DNA from 2 places in the Microbacterium sp. Beta genome. Region 2 is predicted to be linked to the other one. Evidence: riboswitches for the same ligand, from Rfam matches in the RefSeq annotation. Region 2 holds a riboswitch; the other holds the start of a gene.
What was found. Region 2 has a riboswitch for thiamine pyrophosphate ahead of FFS56_RS09275 (ECF transporter S component). Riboswitches for the same ligand answer to the same signal wherever they lie in the genome.

Region 1: linked by a shared signal. The riboswitch ahead of thiM (hydroxyethylthiazole kinase) and the one ahead of FFS56_RS09275 (ECF transporter S component) in region 2 are both predicted to bind thiamine pyrophosphate.

Annotation. Positions count from the first base shown of each region.
Region 1 is NZ_SCOG01000025.1:16,322-21,099, forward strand. Features, by position in the region: gene FFS56_RS17370 (bifunctional hydroxymethylpyrimidine kinase/phosphomethylpyrimidine kinase) at 1-259, opposite strand, end outside; gene thiM (hydroxyethylthiazole kinase) at 256-1,104, opposite strand; TPP riboswitch at 1,095-1,189, opposite strand; gene FFS56_RS17380 (NAD-dependent epimerase/dehydratase family protein) at 1,196-2,158, opposite strand; gene FFS56_RS17385 (DUF402 domain-containing protein) at 2,155-2,877, opposite strand; gene pheT (phenylalanine--tRNA ligase subunit beta) at 2,952-4,778, opposite strand, start outside.
Region 2 is NZ_SCOG01000007.1:88,870-93,647, forward strand. Features, by position in the region: gene FFS56_RS09270 (D-alanyl-D-alanine carboxypeptidase) at 1-1,402, opposite strand, end outside; TPP riboswitch at 1,484-1,593, shown strand; gene FFS56_RS09275 (ECF transporter S component) at 1,586-2,242, shown strand; gene FFS56_RS09280 (ABC transporter ATP-binding protein) at 2,251-3,696, shown strand; gene FFS56_RS09285 (energy-coupling factor transporter transmembrane component T) at 3,693-4,472, shown strand; gene FFS56_RS09290 (CHY zinc finger protein) at 4,469-4,778, opposite strand, start outside.

The DNA of each region.
Region 1 (4,778 bases), on a different contig from region 2:
CGCCATCGACCCTGGCTCCACGCTCACGAGCAGCCACGGCCGCGCCCAGCCGATCGTTCACCACGAGCAGCGCCCGACCGTCGATCGCCTGCGACAGCGCGACCAGCTGTTCGACCGTCTCCTCGTCGGTCGCGTCCTTGTCGCGCAGCTGCACGATGCGCACCCCGCCTTCCACCGCGTGCCGGACGGTCTCGACGACGCCCCGGTCTCCGCACAGCTCCGCATCCGTGACGAGGTAGAGCGAGAGGTCGGCGTTCACAGGGCACCGCCTTCGACGCGGGCACGGACCCTGATGTCAGCGGAATCCACCGCGGCGAGGGCATCCAGCAGCGCGACGGCGAAGCTCCCCGGCCCGGTGGACCGCTCCGCTGCCTGCTCCGCCGCGATCGTGTACACGAGGCTCGCCGACGCGACCGCCGTGAGCGCGTCGTGCCCTGTCGCCCGCGCAGCGCCGAGGAAGGCCGCCATCACCGCGCCCAGAGCACAACCGCCGCCCGTGACCCTCGTGAGCAGCTCGTGCCCGTTGGACAACCGCAGCACGCGTTCGCCGTCGGTGAGCAGATCGATCGGGCCGGACACGGCCACCACACCGCGTGTCGTCCGAGCCAGCGCCGATGCGGCCTCGGCCGCGGACTCGGTGCTGTCGGTGGAATCCACACCTCGCCCACCGGCGCTGAGCCCCGCGAGAGCCAGCACCTCCGAGGCGTTGCCGCGGATCGCGGTCGGACGCTGCTCGACGAGTTGACGCGCGAGTGCGGTGCGCACCGGGAGCGCACCGACCGCGACGGGGTCGAGCACCCAGGGCGTACCGGCTGCCCTCGCACCGGTGACGGCTTCCAGAGTCGCCGCGCGCTGCTCCGGGGTGGGCGTCCCCAGGTTGACCAGCATCCCCGAGGCGACACCGGCGAACATGCCGGCCTCCCCGACGATGTCGACCATGGCGGGGGCAGCCCCGAGCGCCAGCAGCAGGTTGGCGGTGAAGCCGGTGACCACGGCATTGGTGATGCAGTGCGTCAGCGGTGGCGCCTCACGCAACACCCCCAGCAGCACCGCAGCCTTTTCGGCGAGATCGTGTGTGGAATCAGGACGCAGAAGATCGCTCATCGCGACATCCCTTCGCTAGTACGAACTAGATCAGGTTCGACGGGTCTGTTCTCAGCCGCGGATCGCGGCACCCCGTGTCACTGTCCGCAGTCTATCGATCGGCCAGCAGCGCCCGCTCCTGCGCCCGCGTGAGCCCGGCACGTCGTTCGCGGTCGAGTCCGCGCTCCCGTTCGTCGGCGAGCACGCGCTCGATCGTGTCGACGAGCGGACGGAGCGTCCCACCGGTCTCATGGAATGCCGCGTTCGAGCGGGTCATGAATCCCGTCATCTCGGGCGGGAGCCACAGCGGCAGGGAGTGCGGGCCGGCCCAGTGGTCCACGTCATGCGCGATGAGCCACTCCTCGTCCGCGACGATGGTCGCCCCGGTGTGCCCGGATGCAGCGCGGACCATCCGCAGCACATCCGCGAGAGGCCTCTCGTCGCCGACGGCGTTGACGGCTCCGCTGCCTCGCGCGGTGACGATGTACTCCGCCAGATCGTCGACGTCGATCAACTGAGCGCTCCGCCCGTCCAGCGGGGGCAGCAGCACGGCGTCAGCGTCGGCACGAGCGAACGCAGCACTCCAGTAGCCGAAGCGGTCGCTCGGGTCTCCGTCGCCCACGATCAGGCCGGGACGCACCACGAGTGCCCGCTCCCCCAATCGGGCGACGGAGTCCTCGGCGGCGACCTTCTGCGCCGCGTACTCGTACTCGTCGCCGAGAACCGCCGCCGGGCGTCGTGGAGCCGATTCGTCCGCACCGACCGTCTCGTCATCGGAGTACACCGACACGGATGACACGTACGTCCATCGTGCCGCTCGATCGCCCAGCATCTCGACTGCCCGATCGACATGCGCCGCCTGGGAGGAGATGTCGACGACGTGGTCCCACTCCCGTCGTGCGAGGTCGACGTAGGTCGAAGCCTCCTCGCGATCGCCACGCACCAGGACCGTTCCCTCCGGCGCGGGCCGTGTGCCTCGAGCGAGGCAGGTGACCGTGGCTCCGTGGTCGCGCCAGTGACCGGCGACGCGCCCGGAAAGCCACCCGGTGCCGCCCAGGATCAGAACATCCGTCATGGTGTGCCTGCACCCAACCGGTCAAGGCCTGCCAGCACCGGAACCGTCCAGGCGGGGTCGGGCCGCCAGCGGGTCCACGCGGAGTCGAACGGCCAGTCGTCGGCCTCGAACGACGCGATGGCCGCGTCCGCGTGCCGCTCGATCTGCGCGGCCTGCTCGGAGCTGAGCCGTCCCTGGGCGATCGCGGCGACGAGCTCATCCTCGTCCTTGAGGTGGATGCCGCCCGCCGGATCGATCTCGACGTCGAGGATATGGTCGGACGAGAAGGTGTCCCGGTCTGTCCGCAGATGCGCGTTCTCGAGATTCACGTACCACCCGGAGAACGCCCAGTCCGGCCAGGTGGTGTCGCTCCAGAACAGCCAGATCGACCACGGCATGCCCGCAGGGGCGATGCACAGCACCCCGTTGCCCCGCCAGCGCTCCACGATGCGCGTCCGCGGCTCGAGCCAGCGCCGGGCGAGAGGCACTTCCCGAACGCGCTGTCCATCGCTGGAGCCGGGCGCCTCCTGGAGCGTCCCGGGAGCGAGCCAGGCCACGAGACCGCGCTCATCATCACGGACCACGCGCATCGGCGAGATCCTGGACGGCTCTCCCGGCTGCCACCCCGGTTTCCGGTAGTGCCAGTCGATCTGTGCGCCGGGCTCGAGGAACGGCCCCTCGCCGAGCGGTCGCGCCCCGTCGGGGACGGCGGCCGGAGTGCCCTGGGGGAGGATTCTCATCCCGCCACGGTACTCCGGCGCCGACCTGGATCATCCGAGGACGACACGGTGCGCCTCACACCGCGGATCGGCCCTCAGTCGCGCAGCGTCGCTCCGAAGCGCTGCGCAGCGACCTCGACTCCGGCGAGCTTGGCTTCCGTGGCCTCCGCCGCGGTGAGTGTGCGGTCATCCGCCCGGAACCTCAGTGCGAAGGTCAGGCTCTTGGAACCCTCCGGAACGCCCTCTCCGCGATAGTCGTCGACGAGGCGCACCGACTCCAGCAGCGTGCCCGCACCTTCGGCGAGGGCGGCCTGCACATCCGCGGCGGGGACCCCGGCCGGAACCAGGAGCGACACGTCCTGCGTAGCGGCGGGGAACGTCGACAGCGAAGCCGCGACGACCCGTCCGCCGGCAAGCGACAGGATGCGGTCGAGGTCGAGCTCGAACACGGTCGCGCGCCCGGGAAGATCGGCCCCCTCGGCGACAGCGGGGTGCAGCTCGCCGACGTATCCGACCTCTTCGCCTGCCACCAGGAGCGACCCGGTGCGCCCGGGGTGGAGGGCGGCGCGTTCGGCCTGGAGCACGTCGATGTCGACCCCGGCGGCTGCCGCGATCACACGGACCGCGTCCAGAGCCTCCACGAGGCCGGCGGCCTCGGCGGGGCGACCGGGCTGGCGCGGTGCGACATGGCCGGTGAGGAGTCCGGAGACGAACCGGTGCTGTGGCGGGATCGAGGCGTTCAGCTCCGCGAGCGTCTCGTCGGACGGACGCTCCCCCAGCGGCGGCACCTCATCGGTGCCGTACTCCACACCCGGCTCGGGAAGGAAGACCACCCCGGTTTCGAAGATCGCGAGGTCGGTGAGCCCGCGGGAGATGTTGCGGTGCGCGGTCTGCAGCAGACCGGGGATCAGCGACCGGCGCAGGTACGGCGCCTGCCCGTCGAGCGGATTCGCCAGACGGATGCTCGGCAGGTGCTCGCCCGACGCGGAGCCGTGCAGATCGTTCTGCGCCTCCGTGGTGAACGGGAACGACGGCGTCTCGACGAGCCCCGCAGCAGCCAGAGCATCGGCCACGCGGCGGCGGCCCTGCTGGTGCGCGGTGAGGCCGCGCCCGGAGGGAGGCGTCGGCAGCACCGAGGGGATGCGGTCGAGCCCGTGGATGCGGGCGACTTCCTCGGCGAGCGTCCACTTGTCGGTGAGGTCGGGGCGCCAGGTCGGCGGGATGACCGTCCACCCGCCCTGGGTCCCTGAGCCGGTCGAAGGGCTGACCTCCGCGCCGATCGTCGTCAGCGCACCGGTGATCTCTTCATCGGTGTAGTCGACGCCGATGAGCCCCTGCACGAAGCCGGCGGGCAGCTCGATCTCCGCGACGAAGACCTCGGCGAACAGCGCGCCGCCCTCCTCCGTGAGCGTGCCCCCGGCGAACTCGACCATGAGGTCGGCCGCGCGCCGGGCCGCGACGAAGGGGATCAGCGGGTCGACGCCGCGCTCGAAACGCTTGGACGCCTCGCTGGGCAGCTTGTGACGACGAGCCGAACGGGCGATCGTGGTCGGGTCGAAGCTCGCCGCCTCGATCATCACGTTCCGGGTGGAGTCGCTCATCTCCGTCGTGCCGCCGCCCATGACGCCGGCCAGGCCGATCGGACCCGACTCGTCTGTGATGAGCAGGTCTTCGGTGTGCAGCGCGCGCTCGACGCCGTCGAGGGTGGTCATCTTCTCGCCCGGAGTCGCGCGGCGGACCGTGATGCCGCCCGTGAGCTTGTCGAGGTCGTAGCCATGCAGCGGCTGTCCGAGCTCGAGCATCACGTAGTTGGTGATGTCGATGAGCACGCCCAGCGACCGCATGCCGGCGAGGCTGAGCCGCGCCACCATCCACGGAGGAGTCGGACGCGAGGGATCGACGTCGCGGACGACACGGGTCAC
Region 2 (4,778 bases):
TGCCGACCACGGTGTCCTTCGCGACGGCCGGCGCCTGCGCCTCCAGTGCGGATTCCGCCTCGGCGAACAGGGAACGCGTGAGAGCGAGTCGCTCGTCGTCTCCGGCTTGATTCAGCGCCGCGGCGAACAGGTGCACCGTGGTGTCACCGATCACGAGGTCCTTCGCGGTGAGAAGGTTCCAGCCGACCAGGGTGCCGGTCTTGATGCCGACGACACCGGGATCGTCGAGCATGCCGTTCGTGTTCACGACGGTGCCCGCACCCGGGAGGTCGACGGACTTGGTGCCGACGATCTCGGCGAAGACCGGGTTCTGCATCGCACGCTCGCCGAGCGCCACCAGGGCCTCGGGCGTGGCCACGTTGCGCTCGTCGAAGCCGGAGGGGGTCACCACGGTGATTCCGGTCAGGCCACGTTCGCGCAACCACACCTCTGCAGCCCTCGCGAACTCGCGCTCGGAGCCCCAGATCTCGGTCGCGAGCCGATCGATGTAGTTGTTCGCGGAACCCATGAGCGTCCCCTGCAACAGCTGGTACTCCGTGAGCACTCCGCCGATGGGCACGTCGAGGGCGGATTGGTCACTGCGCCGGTAGTCCCAGTACTTCACGCTGTCGGCGCGGGTGAACGAGAACTCGGGTCCTTGCTCCCCGACAGCGAGCGGCATGCGGTCGAGCACCATCAGACTGCTGACGACCTTGGTGATGCTCGCGATGCTCACGGCGTCGGGCACCGAAGCCGCCGTCGTCATGCCCGCGATGCCGACGGCACCCGCACCCTCGGTCGGCCAGGTCACGGCGGCGGCAGCGGCGGGAGTCGTCGCGAACTCGACCGACTGCACCGTCGGCGGCACCTCGTGGAGGGGCCAGAGCAGTGTGGTGCCGGCGTAGACGGCGACGAGACCGGCGAGCGTGGCCAGCGGGACCAGGACACCCGGGCGGGCGATGGCGGGGCGAAGACGCGCACCGCGCAGCAGACCGCTCGATCGCTCGGCCTCCGAGGTGTCGTCGAGAGTGGCCGTGGCGGTGTGCTCGGCGACGGTCGCGGCGTCCACCCAGGTGAGAGCGGTGGCCGTCGTGGTGTCGTCGGCCCACTGGGGCGCGGCTGTCTCCGACGCGGTGAGTTCGCCGGAAGGATCCGGGACCGTGCGGTCGCGAGGGATGAACGGCGGCTTCGTCAGCGCGGGGGTGGCCGGTTCCGGGGCGCTCACGGCCTCCGGTGGAACGACGGGCTCCGGGTCTACGACGGGCTCCGGGTCTACGACCGTCCCCGGAGCATCCGCTCCAGGCGACGTCTGCTCGGCCGTCAGCACCGATCCGCCTGTCGCGGTGTCGGCGGTGTCGGCGGGGGCAGGGCCGTCGTCGCCGACGACGCCCGTCGCCTCGTCGGCGGGATCTGATGCGGTCACTCGTTTACGGTACCCAATCCCGCGCGTGTTCCGCGGCGCCGGGCCCTGTCGCCACGGGGGTGTCGCCGACGGTAAGATCGTCAGCACAACCACGGGAGTCCGGCGAGCCGGGCTGAGAGGGAGCGAATCGCGCTTCGACCGTCGAACCTGATCTGGGTCATGCCAGCGCAGGGAGGAGTTCAGATGAGTACGCCCACGTCCGCATCCACGCAGCAGGCATCCGCCGCCGCACAGGATCCGCACCGCACATCGATCTGGCGCTGGCGCGTCGTCGACATCGTCGTTGCCGCCGTCCTCGGCGTCGCGATCGGCCTCGTGTTCTGGGGATGGAACACGATCGGCTACGCCTGGTTCGGTGCGGCCGATGCTCTGACGCCGGGACTGGGCGGTATCGCCGTCGGCATCTGGCTGCTGGGCGGCGTCGTCGGCGGCCTCGTCATCCGCAAGCCCGGTGCGGCGCTGGTCGTCGAGCTCGTCGCAGCGATCGTGTCGATGCTGATCGGCAACGTGTGGGGCGTCTCGACCGTGCTGTCCGGCATCGTGCAGGGACTCGGCGCGGAGATCATCTTCGCCCTGTTCTTCTACCGGCGCTTCGGGATCGCGGTCGCCGCGCTCGCCGGTGTCGGTGCAGCGGTGGCTGCCTGGGTGTTCGAGCTGTTCTACGGCAGCTCGCCCAACATCCTGAAGTCCGTCGAGTTCAACACGATCTACCTGGTCAGCGTTGTCGTCTCCGGGGCGATCCTGGCGGGTGTCGTCGGTTGGCTGCTGGTGCGCGCGTTGGCGGTCACCGGTGCACTGAACCGCTTCGCCGTCGGGCGAGAGCACGTGCGCGAGGTCTGACCGTGACCATCGCCGCCCCGGCCCGCGTGCAGGCTGCGGGCTGGGGCTGGCGGTACGCCGGTCGGAAGCTCCCCGCCGTCGAGGACGTCTCGTTCACGATCGAACCGGGTGAGCGGGTGCTGCTGCTCGGCGCCTCCGGTGCCGGGAAGTCGACGCTGCTCGCGGGCCTGGCCGGGGTCCTCGGCGGCGACGACGAAGGGGTGCGAACCGGGTCGCTGCACATCGACGGTGCCGCCCCCGAATCCCGGCACGGTCAGGTGGGCCTCGTCCTGCAGGACCCCGATGCGGGGATCGTGCTGTCGAAGGTCGGCGACGACGTGGCGTTCGGGTGCGAGAACCTCGGTGTGCCCGCATCCGAGATCCCCGGTCGCGTCGCGGAGGCGCTGGATGCCGTCGGGCTCGATGTGCCGCTGCAACGCCCCACGAAGGCCCTGTCGGGCGGACAGAAGCAGCGACTGGTGCTCGCCGGTGTGCTCGCGATGCGCCCAGGGCTGCTGCTGCTCGACGAGCCGACGGCGAACCTCGACCCCGAGGGTGTGCGCGAGGTGCGGGCGAGCGTCGAACATGCCGTCGCCTCCACCGGTGCGACGCTGATCGTCGTCGAGCACCGCACACCGATCTGGGTCGATCTGATGACGCGCGTGATCGTGCTCGCGGCCGACGGCGGACTGCTCGCCGACGGGGAACCGGCCCAGGTGTTCGCGGCATACGGCGACGTGCTGGCGGACGCCGGGGTGTGGGTGCCCGACCGGGGGATCGACCTGCCCGTGCTGGAGCAGGTGTCGGCACCGGACGCGCTCACCGCGTCCGACCTGACGATCGGACGGGAGCATGGAGCGCCGGTGCAGCGCGGGCTCGACCTGCGCGTGCCGCGGGCGAACGCGACGGTGATCACCGGGCCGAACGGCGCCGGCAAGTCGACGCTCGCCCTCACGCTCGCCGGGCTCATCCCGGAGCAGGCGGGAGAGGTGCGGTCGGCACCGGAGCTGGCGGGGCGCAAGGGCACGCGCCCCATCCGCTGGACCTCGCGCGAGCTGCTCACCCGCATCGGGATGGTGTTCCAGGAGCCGGAGCACCAGTTCCTGGCCCAGACCCTTCGCGATGAGCTCGCGGTCGGGCCACGGGCGCTCGGCTGGGATCAGGCGAAGACGGATACGGTCGTTGACGGTCTTCTCGAACGCCTGGGCCTCGCCCCGCTCGCCCTCGCCAACCCGTTCACGCTCTCCGGAGGGCAGAAGCGGCGGCTGTCGGTCGCCACCGTGCTGGCCGGGGCGCCGGAGGTCATCGTGCTCGACGAGCCGACGTTCGGACAGGACCGCCGCGGGTGGATCTCGCTCGTCGCCCTGCTGCAGGAGGAGATCGCGCGTGGCCGGTCGATCATCGCGGTCACGCACGACGACGCGGTGATCCGACACCTGGGCGGTCATCGCATCGAGTTGGGGTCGTCGTCGTGACGGCGACCGAGACCGTGCGCCCGGTCTGGCTCGACGGTGTGAACCCGGTGACGAAGCTGCTGCTCGCCCTGCTGCTGTCCGTGCCGCTGTTCGCCTCCATCGACATCACGAGCGCGCTGGCAGCGATCGTCCTGCAGCTGCTCTGCCTACCGTTGACGGGGCTGCGTCTGTCGACGGTGCTGAAGCGCCTGCTGCCGGTCGTGATCTTCGCCCCGATCGCCGGTGTGAGCATGCTGCTGTATGCGGAACCGGCAGGGCGCATCTACTGGACGTTCGGCTTCGCGACGATCAGCGACGACTCCATCACGCTCGCGATCGCGGTGAGTCTGCGAGTGATCGCGCTCGGACTCCCCACGATCCTGCTGTTCGGCGGCACCGACCCGACCGAGCTCGCCGACGCGTTGGCGCAGGTGGCCAAGCTCCCGAGCCGCTTCGTGCTCGGCATCCTCGCGGGAACGCGCATGCTGGGGCTCTTCCTCGATGACTGGCGCACCATGAGCCTGGCCCGTCGCGCGCGCGGCGTGGGCGACCGGGGTGTGCTGCGACGGTTCTTCTCGATGGCGTTCGTGCTGCTCGTGTTCGCGGTGCGGCGCGGCTCGAAGCTGGCGCTCGCGATGGAGGCCAGGGGCTTCGGCTCCGGCATTCCGCGCACCTGGTCGCGTCCCTCCCGGTTGCACCCGCGTGATGCGGTGGCGGTGATCGGCGGAATCGCGATCATGGCACTCGCGCTCGCCGCCGCCGTGCTCGTCGGGACGTTCCGTTTCGTCTGGAGCTAGCTCCGGTCGAGCTGGAAGTAGTGCTCACGGTGCAGTGCGCACCGCTCGTTGAACAGCGCCGAACATCGTGGACATGCCGTCGCCGCGAAGTACTCGGCGATCGTGAGCTCATGCCCGCACGCACCGCAGAGGATCGCCCGTCTGTCGCGCTCATGGGCCGCCCATTGCTGCGTCGCATGCTTCACGGTCTCCTCGTGGCAGCGGTGGCACGGGTAGTACTCGCCGCAGCAGGCGAAGCGGATCGCGATGATGTCGGTCGGGCCTTGATAGTGCACGCACCGGGTCATGTCGTCGACGACCGGACCG